Regions from separate parts of the Pseudomonas sp. SDO55104_S430 genome, predicted to be linked through region 1. Evidence: predicted binding sites of a transcription regulator. Region 1 holds the regulator's gene; each other region holds the start of a gene.
What was found. Region 1 encodes FliA, which starts transcription of late flagellar genes. Its sites were predicted from a motif close to CTAAAGTTTNNNNNNNNNNNGCCGNTAA; they were not measured.

Region 1 (3,276 bases):
AAGCTGGCTGCCCGCTACGTACTCAAGTACGGCGCGCAGAACATCGCGCTGGTGAGCATGGACAGCTATCGTATCGGTGCCCAGGAGCAGTTGAAGACCCTCGGTCGGATTCTCAACGTGTCGGTAACCCACGTCGATCCGGGTCAATCGCTGGTTCAGGCGCTGGATCCACTGCTGCGCAAGCGCGTGGTGCTGATCGACACCGCAGGCCTTCAGGCCAGCGATCCAGCGCTGCGCATGCAGCTTGAAAGCCTGGCCGGACGCGGCATTCGGTCGAAAAATTATCTGGTTCTGGCAACCACCAGCCAGAAGCAGGTTCTAACGGCTGCCTACCACAGTTACAAGCGCTGCGGGCTGGCGGGCTGCATCCTGACTAAACTGGATGAAACCGCCAGTCTGGGCGAGGTGTTGAGCCTTGCCATCAGCCATGAATTGCCGGTGGCCTACCTGACCGATGGCCCGCGGATTCCGGATGATTTGCATCTGCCGCGCCGTCATCAACTGGTCAGTCGCGCCGTCAGCGTGCAAATGCAGGAAGAGCCCAGCGAAGAAGCCATGGCCGACATGTTCGCTGATATCTACCACAGCCCGACCAAGCAGGTAGGCTGAGGTAAAAATGAATAGTTTTTGTACCTACATCGATGGTCTGCCACGCATTGTTCCGGTTGTGAACGCGCAGCCAGTAATGTGGCCTCCGTCTATGCAAGACAAGGTAAAGAAATAACATGGGCAGCATGCATCCCGTACAGGTGATCGCGGTGACCGGCGGCAAAGGTGGCGTCGGGAAAACTAACGTGTCAGTGAACTTGTCCCTGGCTTTGGCAGAGCTTGGCCGTCGTGTCATGTTGCTCGACGCCGACCTGGGGCTGGCGAACGTCGACGTTCTGCTGGGCCTGACCCCCAAACGTACCCTGGCCGACGTGATCGAAGGCCGCTGCGAGCTGCGCGACGTCCTGTTGCAGGGGCCTGGCGGCATCCGCATCGTTCCGGCTGCGTCCGGGACCCAGAGCATGGTCCATCTGAGCCCGGCCCAACACGCCGGCCTGATCCAGGCTTTCAGCGACATCGGCGACAACCTCGATGTGCTGGTGATCGACACCGCTGCGGGTATCGGTGACTCGGTAGTCAGTTTTGTGCGCGCCGCACAGGAAGTGTTGCTGGTGGTCTGCGACGAGCCGACCTCCATCACCGACGCCTACGCCCTGATCAAGCTGCTTAACCGCGACTACGGCATGAACCGTTTCCGCGTGCTGGCCAACATGGCCCAGAGCCCGCAGGAAGGGCGCAACCTGTTCGCCAAGCTGACCAAGGTGACCGACCGTTTCCTCGACGTCGCCCTGCAATACGTCGGCGCCGTGCCGTACGACGAAAGCGTGCGCAAGGCCGTGCAGAAGCAGCGCGCGGTCTACGAAGCTTTCCCGCGTTCCAAGTGTTCGCTGGCGTTCAAGGCCATCGCGCAGAAGGTCGATACCTGGCCGCTGCCTGCGAACCCACGTGGCCATCTGGAGTTTTTCGTCGAGCGCCTCGTGCAACAAACGGCAGGACCCGTGCTATGACAGCCAGCGGCTACAACCTTTACAAAAAGTCGGCGCGTGACGCGCAGTACGAGCTGATCGAGCGTTACGCGCCACTGGTCAAACGCATTGCCTACCACTTGCTGGCGCGTTTGCCGGCCAGTGTGCAGGTCGAAGACCTGATCCAGGCCGGCATGATCGGCCTGCTTGAAGTTTCGACCAAATACGACGCCAGCAAGGGCGCGAGTTTCGAAACCTACGCCGGCATCCGCATCCGCGGGGCCATGCTCGACGAGGTACGCAAAGGGGACTGGGCACCACGTTCGGTCCATCGCAATACCCGGATGGTCAGCGATGCCATTCGCGCGATTGAAGCTAAAACCGGACGTGACGCTAAAGATCACGAGGTTGCTGCCGAACTCCAGTTGAGTCTCGATGATTACTACGCAATTCTGAACGACACCCTGGGTAGCCGTTTATTCAGTTTCGACGACCTGTTGCAGGACGGCGAACACGAAGGGCTGCACGAGGATGGCGCCAGTGCTCATCTCGAGCCGTCACGCGATCTGGAAGATGAACGCTTCCAGGCGGCGCTGGCGGATGCGATTGCCAATTTGCCGGAGCGTGAGCGACTGGTGTTGGCGCTGTACTACGACGAAGAGTTGAATCTCAAGGAAATCGGAGAAGTCCTGGGAGTCAGCGAGTCTCGGGTCAGCCAGTTACACAGCCAGTGCGCGGCCCGTTTGCGGGGGCGTTTAGGAGAGTGGCGAGCGCGCTGAAGGCAGTGTGGGGGCACTGCGAGTTGGCTGGTGGGGTGATGAACCTCGCCGGTCTCGATCCGTTGTATCCCCGACAGTCATCGAGTGTTTGCCAGATTGATTGAAATGGCGCGTCCAGGTGCTGGGCGCGTTTAAGTCTGCTTGGAGGTCGAATTGGACAAGAACATGAAAATCCTCATCGTTGATGACTTCTCAACGATGCGGCGGATCATTAAAAACCTGTTGCGTGACCTTGGGTTCACCAACACGGTCGAGGCCGACGATGGCACTACCGCCATTCCGGTCCTCAACAGCGGGAGCATCGACTTTCTGGTGACTGACTGGAACATGCCCGGCATGACCGGTATCGATCTGCTGCGCCACGTGCGCGCCGATGAAAAACTCAAGCACCTGCCGGTACTGATGGTGACTGCCGAAGCCAAGCGCGAGCAGATCATCGAAGCCGCCCAGGCCGGCGTTAACGGCTATGTCGTCAAACCCTTCACCGCTCAGGCGCTGAAAGAAAAAATCGAGAAGATTTTCGAACGCATCGGTTGATCGGCGTCACGGGGAAGCTATGGGACATAACGAATCTTCGCAGGGCGATTTTGAATCGACCCTGAAAAAACACGCCGTCGAACTGGTCGCGAGCCTTGAAAAAGGCCGATTCGGCGATGCTGTGCAATTGATCCATGAGCTCAATCAGACCCGTGACCGCGGCCTGTATCAGGAAGTGGGCAAGCTCACCCGCGAGCTGCACAGCGCGATCGTCAATTTCCAGATCGACCCGCACATGCCGCAGGCCGAGGAAGTGTCGCAGATCACCGACGCCACCGAGCGTCTGGGGTATGTGGTCAAGCTGACCGAAGCCGCGGCCAATCGCACCATGGACCTTGTTGAAAACGCCACGCCCGTGGTCAACCGCCTGAGCGAAGAGGCCCAGGTGCTGAGCACGGACTGGGGACGTTTCATGCGCCGCGAAGTCGGGGCTGAAGAGTTCCGCG
Region 2 (3,276 bases), on a different contig from region 1:
GGCCTCGAGGCGAGGGAGCAAGTCGCTCGGCTCGATGACCAGCGGCAAGCCAGAGAAGTCAGACATGTGAGGTCTCCAGGGCACAAAAAAACGGGGATTGTAACGCAGGCTTATTTGCCGCGCTGACTAAAGCTGTGCAGTGCCTTCTCGATGCACTGCGCGGTTTTGCCAAAGGCTTGTACGGTGATCTCGGAAAACGGCCCGCCACCCTGATCGGCGACGACGATCATGATCACCCGGCCATTGTTGACCAGTGATCGAATCAGCAAATGTTCACCGCCGAACTGCGCCCGCAGGCTGTTGGGCAGGCGAGCGGAAAATTGCGCGTTGTTGTCCGGTGTGATCCGCACCTGCGCCTGTTGCGCCAGCAAACGTTGCAGCACGTTGCTCTGGCTGACCACGAAATTCAGGCCGGCAGCTTCTTTTGGCAGTCCGGCCGTCTGGTGGACCCGCAGGTTGGCGTGGGTGCGGTCGGCCATCAGGATCATCACCCGGCGCATGCCGCAGGCAATCAAGGCATCGCGGGCCGAGGTGGTCAGGTGCATGGCATTGGTGAAGCGGCTCGGCTCGACCAGCAGTTCGGCGCATTGGCTGCGCCACTTGGCCAGGTCTTCGGCGGTAGGCGCCGGGGCCGGCAGCAGGCCGGCATGCACACGGTTCGTGCCCCACGGCCAGAGCAGCGCAACGGCGGGGTGCCACAGGTCGGGCATGGCGTGGTGACGCGCACTGTTGGCCGCCTGTTGGTGCAACTGCTGTTGCACCTCGTCCATCGAAATTTGCAGATAAAGGCTGGTCAGGTACTGCCAGCGCTGGCTGTGCGGGCTGTCCCAGGCCTGTTGCGCCGAGAGCGCCAGACCGTTGGCCAGCAGCACCGTGTTGGCCGGCTGATTGAGCCAGGTGCGCAGGGTCGGGTCGTCGTCGAGACGATTCTGCTGGCGCAGCGGGTGTTCGCTGTCGCGGGCGATGCGCAGCACTTTCACCAGTTCCCGCTGCTCGCTCAGCAGCAGCTTGTAACCCTGCTGGACCCAGATCGGCAGGCGCCAGAGGTCCACCATCGCCAGGCCGATTTTCAGCAGACGCACGCCAAACAATTGCTTCTCGACTTTGCGTGCCGACTCGCCCTTATGGATGACCCGCAGCTCCCACTCTTCGAGCAACTGTGGATGGGTCAGCGCCAGTGGCCACAATGGCGAAAGAAACAGCAGGCTGCCCCAGTGGATGTCCTGCCACAGCCGCGCCAGGCGACTGGCGAAAAAGCCGTTGGCCTGCTGCGTGGCGTGCTGGCTGATCATCTGCAGTTGGCGCAGGGCCTTGGGGATTTCGTGCTGGGGGATGGCGGGCAGGCGCTCGAGCAGCTCCTCGGTGCGCTTGAGACCAAGGCGACTGATCGCGACTTCGAGGTTTTCCGCAGGCTCGCTCAAGCTGCCGTGGTTGTGCCGGTTGGCTTCGCGAAAAATGCTCAGTGCCAGGGCAGGACTGTCCTGCATCAGTTCGGCAATGTTGCGCAACGAGCTGCGACTGTCGCGGATCGCCCGGCAGACACGGTCGTGACTGGCCTGGGGAATCGGTAGTCGCACGCCATCCAGAAGCTTGACCCAGCCTTCGAGGGTTGTCGGTTTTTGAGTCGCAGCGTTGGTTTCGTTAGCCATGTCTGGAGGCGATCATCGTCAGCATTCCCGGGGCCCGGAGTGGGTCAAATTGGCTTTTCGCCTGAACTGCCTTTAGTCTGGCGCAGTTTTGCCGATAAGTAGAAGAAGAGATTTATTAACTTCCGAATATGACCTTGAACCCGACTCAGTAAGTGCTCCCCAACCTATGGCTAAAATAATCGGCATCATCGTCGTATTCGCGAGCGTGCTCGGCGGATACGTGCTCTCCCACGGTAAAATCGCCGCCCTGATCCAACCCTTCGAGGTCATGATCATCGGTGGTGCGGCCCTCGGCGCGTTCCTGCAGGCCAACCCTGGTTATATGACCATGCACGTGCTCAAGAAGTCCCTGAGCATGTTCGGTTCGCGTTTCAGTCACGCCTTCTATCTTGAAGTGCTGGGCCTGATCTACGAGATCCTCAACAAGAGTCGTCGCGAAGGCATGATGGCCATCGAGGGCGATATCGAAGACGCCGCCGCGAGCCCGATCTTCGCCAAGTACCCTTCGGTCCTGAAAGACGAGCGCATGACTGCTTTCGTCTGCGATTACCTGCGCATCATGTCCTCCGGCAACATGGCGCCCCATGAGCTCGAAGGCCTGTTCGACATGGAGCTCTACAGCCTCAAGGAAGATCTCGAGCACCCGTCTCACGCGGTGAACGGTATCGCTGACGGTATGCCCGGCTTCGGTATCGTCGCGGCAGTATTGGGTATCGTGGTGACCATGGCCTCCCTGGGCGAGGGCGACCAGGCGTCCATCGGCCTGCACGTAGGTGCGGCGCTGGTAGGTACCTTCTTCGGTATTCTCGCCGCTTACGGCTTCTTCGGTCCGCTGGCCCACTCCCTGGCCCACGACGCCAAGGAAGAACTGAACGTCTACGAAGCCATCAAGGCTTCGCTGGTAGCCTCGGCTTCGGGCATGCCGCCATCGCTGGCCGTGGAGTTCGGGCGCAAGGTTCTGTACCCGGCGCACCGTCCTAGCTTCGCGGAGCTGGAACAAGCGGTTCGCGGTCGCTAAGTCATGGAAAATAACCAGCCGATTATCGTCAAGCGCGTCAAGCGCATCGCCGGCGGGCATCACGGGGGCGCCTGGAAAATCGCCTTCGCCGACTTCGCCACGGCGATGATGGCGTTCTTCCTGGTGTTGTGGCTGCTGTCCACCGCAACGCCGGAGCAGAAGATCGCCATCGCCGGTTACTTCAAAGACCCGATCGGCTTCTCCGAAAGCGGTACGCCCTACATCATCGATCTGGGCGGTACGCCGACCCTGGCGCCGGAAAACACCCTTAACCCCGAGGTGAAGTCCCAACCGCAGCCGGACAAGGTCACGGTCGACGCCGAGCAGGTCGAAGGCATGGCCGAGATGGTAGAGAAGGAGCGTCTCGAACTGTTGCTGCAGGAATTGCAGAACAAGGTCGAAGAGAACCCGCAGCTGCAGAAGTTCAAAGACCAGATCATGTTCGAGATCACCCCGGACGGTTTGCGCATCCAGATCGTGGACGCCGAGAACCGGCCGATGTTCGACTCGGGCTCTGCACGTCTGAAGCCGTATTTCGAAGACATCCTGCTGGCCATGGCTGACACCATCAAGGCAGTGCCGAACAAGATCAGCATCAGCGGCCACACC
Region 3 (3,276 bases), on a different contig from region 1:
ACCAGCGCGCCGAGGTCTACCGCCAGGCCAGCGGCCAGCAGAACCGTGAAATGATCGGCCAGAGCAAGGCGCACAAGCGTCTGGTGGAAGAAATCAATCTGGTGGGCGGCAGCGATCTGACGGTGCTGATCACCGGGGAAACCGGGGTCGGCAAGGAACTGGTGGCCCAAGCCATCCACGCCGCCTCGCCCCGGGCGGACAAGCCGATCATCAGCCTCAACTGCGCCGCTTTGCCCGACACCCTGGTGGAAAGCGAATTGTTCGGTCACGTGCGCGGCGCCTTCACCGGCGCGCTGAACGACCGGCGCGGCAAGTTCGAACTGGCCAACGGCGGCACGCTGTTTCTCGATGAGGTGGGCGAGTTGTCGCTGACAGTGCAGGCCAAGTTGTTGCGGGTGCTGCAAAGCGGACAGTTGCAGCGCCTGGGTTCGGACAAGGAGCACCAGGTCGATGTGCGATTGATCGCCGCGACCAACCGTGATCTGGCCGAAGAAGTGCGCAGCGGCCGCTATCGTGCTGACTTTTATCATCGTCTCAGTGTTTACCCGCTGATGGTGCCGGCCCTGCGTGATCGTGGTCGCGATGTGCTGCTGCTCAGCGGCTATTTCCTGGAACAGAACCGCTCGCGCATGGGCCTCAACAGCCTGCGTCTGAACAACGACGCCCAGGCGGCGCTGTTGGCGTATGACTGGCCGGGGAACGTGCGGGAGCTGGAACACCTGATCGGGCGAAGTGCGTTGAAGGCGCTGGGTAATTGCAAGGAGCGGCCGAAGATTCTGAGCTTGAGCGCAGCGGATCTGGATTTGCCCAATGGCGGGATGGAGGTGGCTGCCGAGCAGCCGGCCGCAGCCGCGATTGCCCTGGTGACCGGGGATTTGCGCGAGGCTACCGAGAACTATCAGCGTCAGTTGATCGGTGCTTGCCTGGAGCGGCATCACAACAATTGGGCGAGCGCGGCGCGGGAACTGGGGTTGGATCGGGCGAATCTCGGGCGGATGGCGAAGCGATTGGGGATGAAGTGATTTCCCTGTAGCAGCTGCCGAAGGCTGCGTCCGAGGACGCAGTCCTCGCCTCTGTTTACCTGATGTACCGTGTGCACAGGATTTACGACTGCTTCGCAGCCGGACGCAGCCTTCGGCAGCTGCTACAGGGATGGCCTCCGGTCACACAACCGGGGAATATCGCTAAAGCCTGCCCCCATCAAGTCGATAACCCGGCATCGATAGCTGTTGGCGATCCTCACGGTCGTCCGTCACCTTTTTCCACAGAAGGTACTTATGTCCTCCACCAAAGGCCGCGCGGATTCACTTTCGCTTTTGCTGTTCACCTTGCGTAGCGGCAAGTTGATGGCGATCAACCTGCTCAAAGTCAGTGAAATCATCCCCTGCCCACCGCTGACCAAACTGCCGGAGTCGCACCCTCATGTAAAAGGCATCGCCACCTTGCGCGGAGCCTCGCTGTCGGTGATCGACCTCAGCCGCGCCATTGGCGAGCGTCCGCTGGAAGATCCCAACGGCGGCTGCCTGATTGTCACCGACGTCAGTCGCTCCAAGCAGGGCCTGCACGTACAGGCGGTGAGCAAGATCGTCCACTGCCTGACCACCGACATCCGCCCGCCGCCCTTCGGCTCCGGTGGTTCTCGTGCCTACATCACCGGCGTGGCCTCGGTCGACGGCACGCTGGTGCAGGTGCTGGATATCGAGAAAGTCATCCACGGCATCGCGCCGGTGGAGATCGACATGGCGCCGACCGAACTCACGATGGAAGATGCCGAAATACTGGGCACCGCTCGCATCCTCGTAGTCGACGATAGCCAGGTCGCCCTGCAGCAATCGGTACACACCCTGCGCAACCTCGGCCTGCAATGCCATACCGCGCGCAGCGCCAGGGAAGCCATCGAGTGCCTGCTGGACCTGCAAGGCACCGCCCAGCAGATCAACCTGATCGTCTCCGACATCGAAATGTCCGAGATGGACGGCTACGCCTTCACCCGCACCCTGCGCGAGACGCCGGACTTCGCCCACCTCTACGTGTTGCTGCACACCTCGCTGGACAGCGCGATGAACAGCGAAAAGGCTCGGATGGCCGGGGCCAACGCGGTGCTGACCAAGTTCTCTTCGCCGGAACTGACCCAGTGCCTGATCACCGCGGCCAAGGCCGTGGCCGCCCAAGGGCATTGAGTCTTGGCCGGGGCCTATTGCTGGCTGATGCGGCGCGACCTCACCGAGGACGTGCCCGGCGTCGACTGGCCAACCGACATTCGATTGACCCATTACCGCCCCGAACTCGCCGCCGATGTGCATCAGTTGATGGCGCTGGGTTATCTGGACGGCGGTGGACGCGTGCCTGCGCTGGAGGTTTGGCAGCAGCGGTTTGAAAGCGATCCCGAATACGATCCCACGCTGTGTTTTGTCGCGCAGGATGACGGGGGTGTGGTCGCCGTTTGCCAGTGCTGGACCAGTGCCTACATCAAGGATCTGGTGGTGCATCCGCGGACTCGGCGACAGGGGCTGGGGCGTGGGTTGCTGCTGCACGCGTTCGGTGAATTCCGACAGCGGCGTGAGGGGTTTGTGGATTTGAAGGTGCTGGAAGACAACCTGCGGGCGCGTCGGTTGTATGAAAGCGTCGGGATGTGTGAGGTGCGTCGGGAATTGGTTCCGGACTGATTCACCGCCCAAATGCCCCTCGCCACAAATATGAGTTCACAACTCTAGCTCCTGCGCAGGGTGCACCGCACTTTTGCCGACCGGCATACTCCAACCTTGGCCATGACCTTCCAAGGATGCTGATCGATGAAAGCTGTCACCCTGACTTTGCTCTGCCTCACCGCCCTCGCCACCCAGGCCCAGGCCTCCAGCCCCGACGCCTGGGCTGCCTATGACAAAACTGTGCTCGCCAGTTGCACCAAGGCCAGCGGCCTGAAGAACGCGAAGCCGGTCGGCAACGCGGCGCAGTTCGATGATCGCGTCGGCTACACCGCCGTTCTGCTGCAGGGCCAGTACCCGCAAAAGCACATGAAAGGCGCCCAGGGCACCGAGCTGTGCCTTTACAACAAGCAGAGCAAAACCGCCTACGTGACCGAGTGGGACTCCATCCGCCCGACCGCCAAGGCCCAGTGAGTGGCGCATAACTTGCTTCGACAGGGCTTTTGCGGCGGTTTTCTGTCGCCGCTTCATGTCTTTGGATGCGACTGTGCGCTCGATGAATACAACGTTTTCCTGCGTAGGCTGTGGCAAATGCTGCCATGACCACCATGTCTCCCTGACCCTGCCGGAA

Region 2: the regulator FliA is predicted to act here: its motif matches at 1,720-1,747, upstream of motA (flagellar motor stator protein MotA).
Region 3: the regulator FliA is predicted to act here: its motif matches at 1,185-1,212, upstream of ACW9JE_RS27935 (chemotaxis protein CheW).

What each region holds. Positions count from the first base shown of each region.
Region 1 covers NZ_JBSVXG010000104.1:3,039-6,314, forward strand. Annotated here, with positions in the region: gene flhF (flagellar biosynthesis protein FlhF) at 1-609, shown strand, start outside; gene fleN (flagellar synthesis regulator FleN) at 726-1,556, shown strand; gene fliA (RNA polymerase sigma factor FliA) at 1,553-2,293, shown strand; gene ACW9JE_RS18205 (chemotaxis response regulator CheY) at 2,459-2,830, shown strand; gene ACW9JE_RS18210 (protein phosphatase CheZ) at 2,850-3,276, shown strand, end outside.
Region 2 covers NZ_JBSVXG010000135.1:12,339-15,614, forward strand. Annotated here, with positions in the region: gene rhdA (thiosulfate sulfurtransferase) at 1-66, opposite strand, end outside; gene ACW9JE_RS20870 (HDOD domain-containing protein) at 111-1,649, opposite strand; gene motA (flagellar motor stator protein MotA) at 1,816-2,667, shown strand; gene motB (flagellar motor protein MotB) at 2,671-3,276, shown strand, end outside.
Region 3 covers NZ_JBSVXG010000296.1:739-4,014, reverse strand. Annotated here, with positions in the region: gene norR (nitric oxide reductase transcriptional regulator NorR) at 1-1,022, shown strand, start outside; gene ACW9JE_RS27935 (chemotaxis protein CheW) at 1,278-2,180, shown strand; gene ACW9JE_RS27930 (GNAT family N-acetyltransferase) at 2,208-2,666, shown strand; gene ACW9JE_RS27925 (hypothetical protein) at 2,793-3,119, shown strand; gene ACW9JE_RS27920 (YkgJ family cysteine cluster protein) at 3,202-3,276, shown strand, end outside.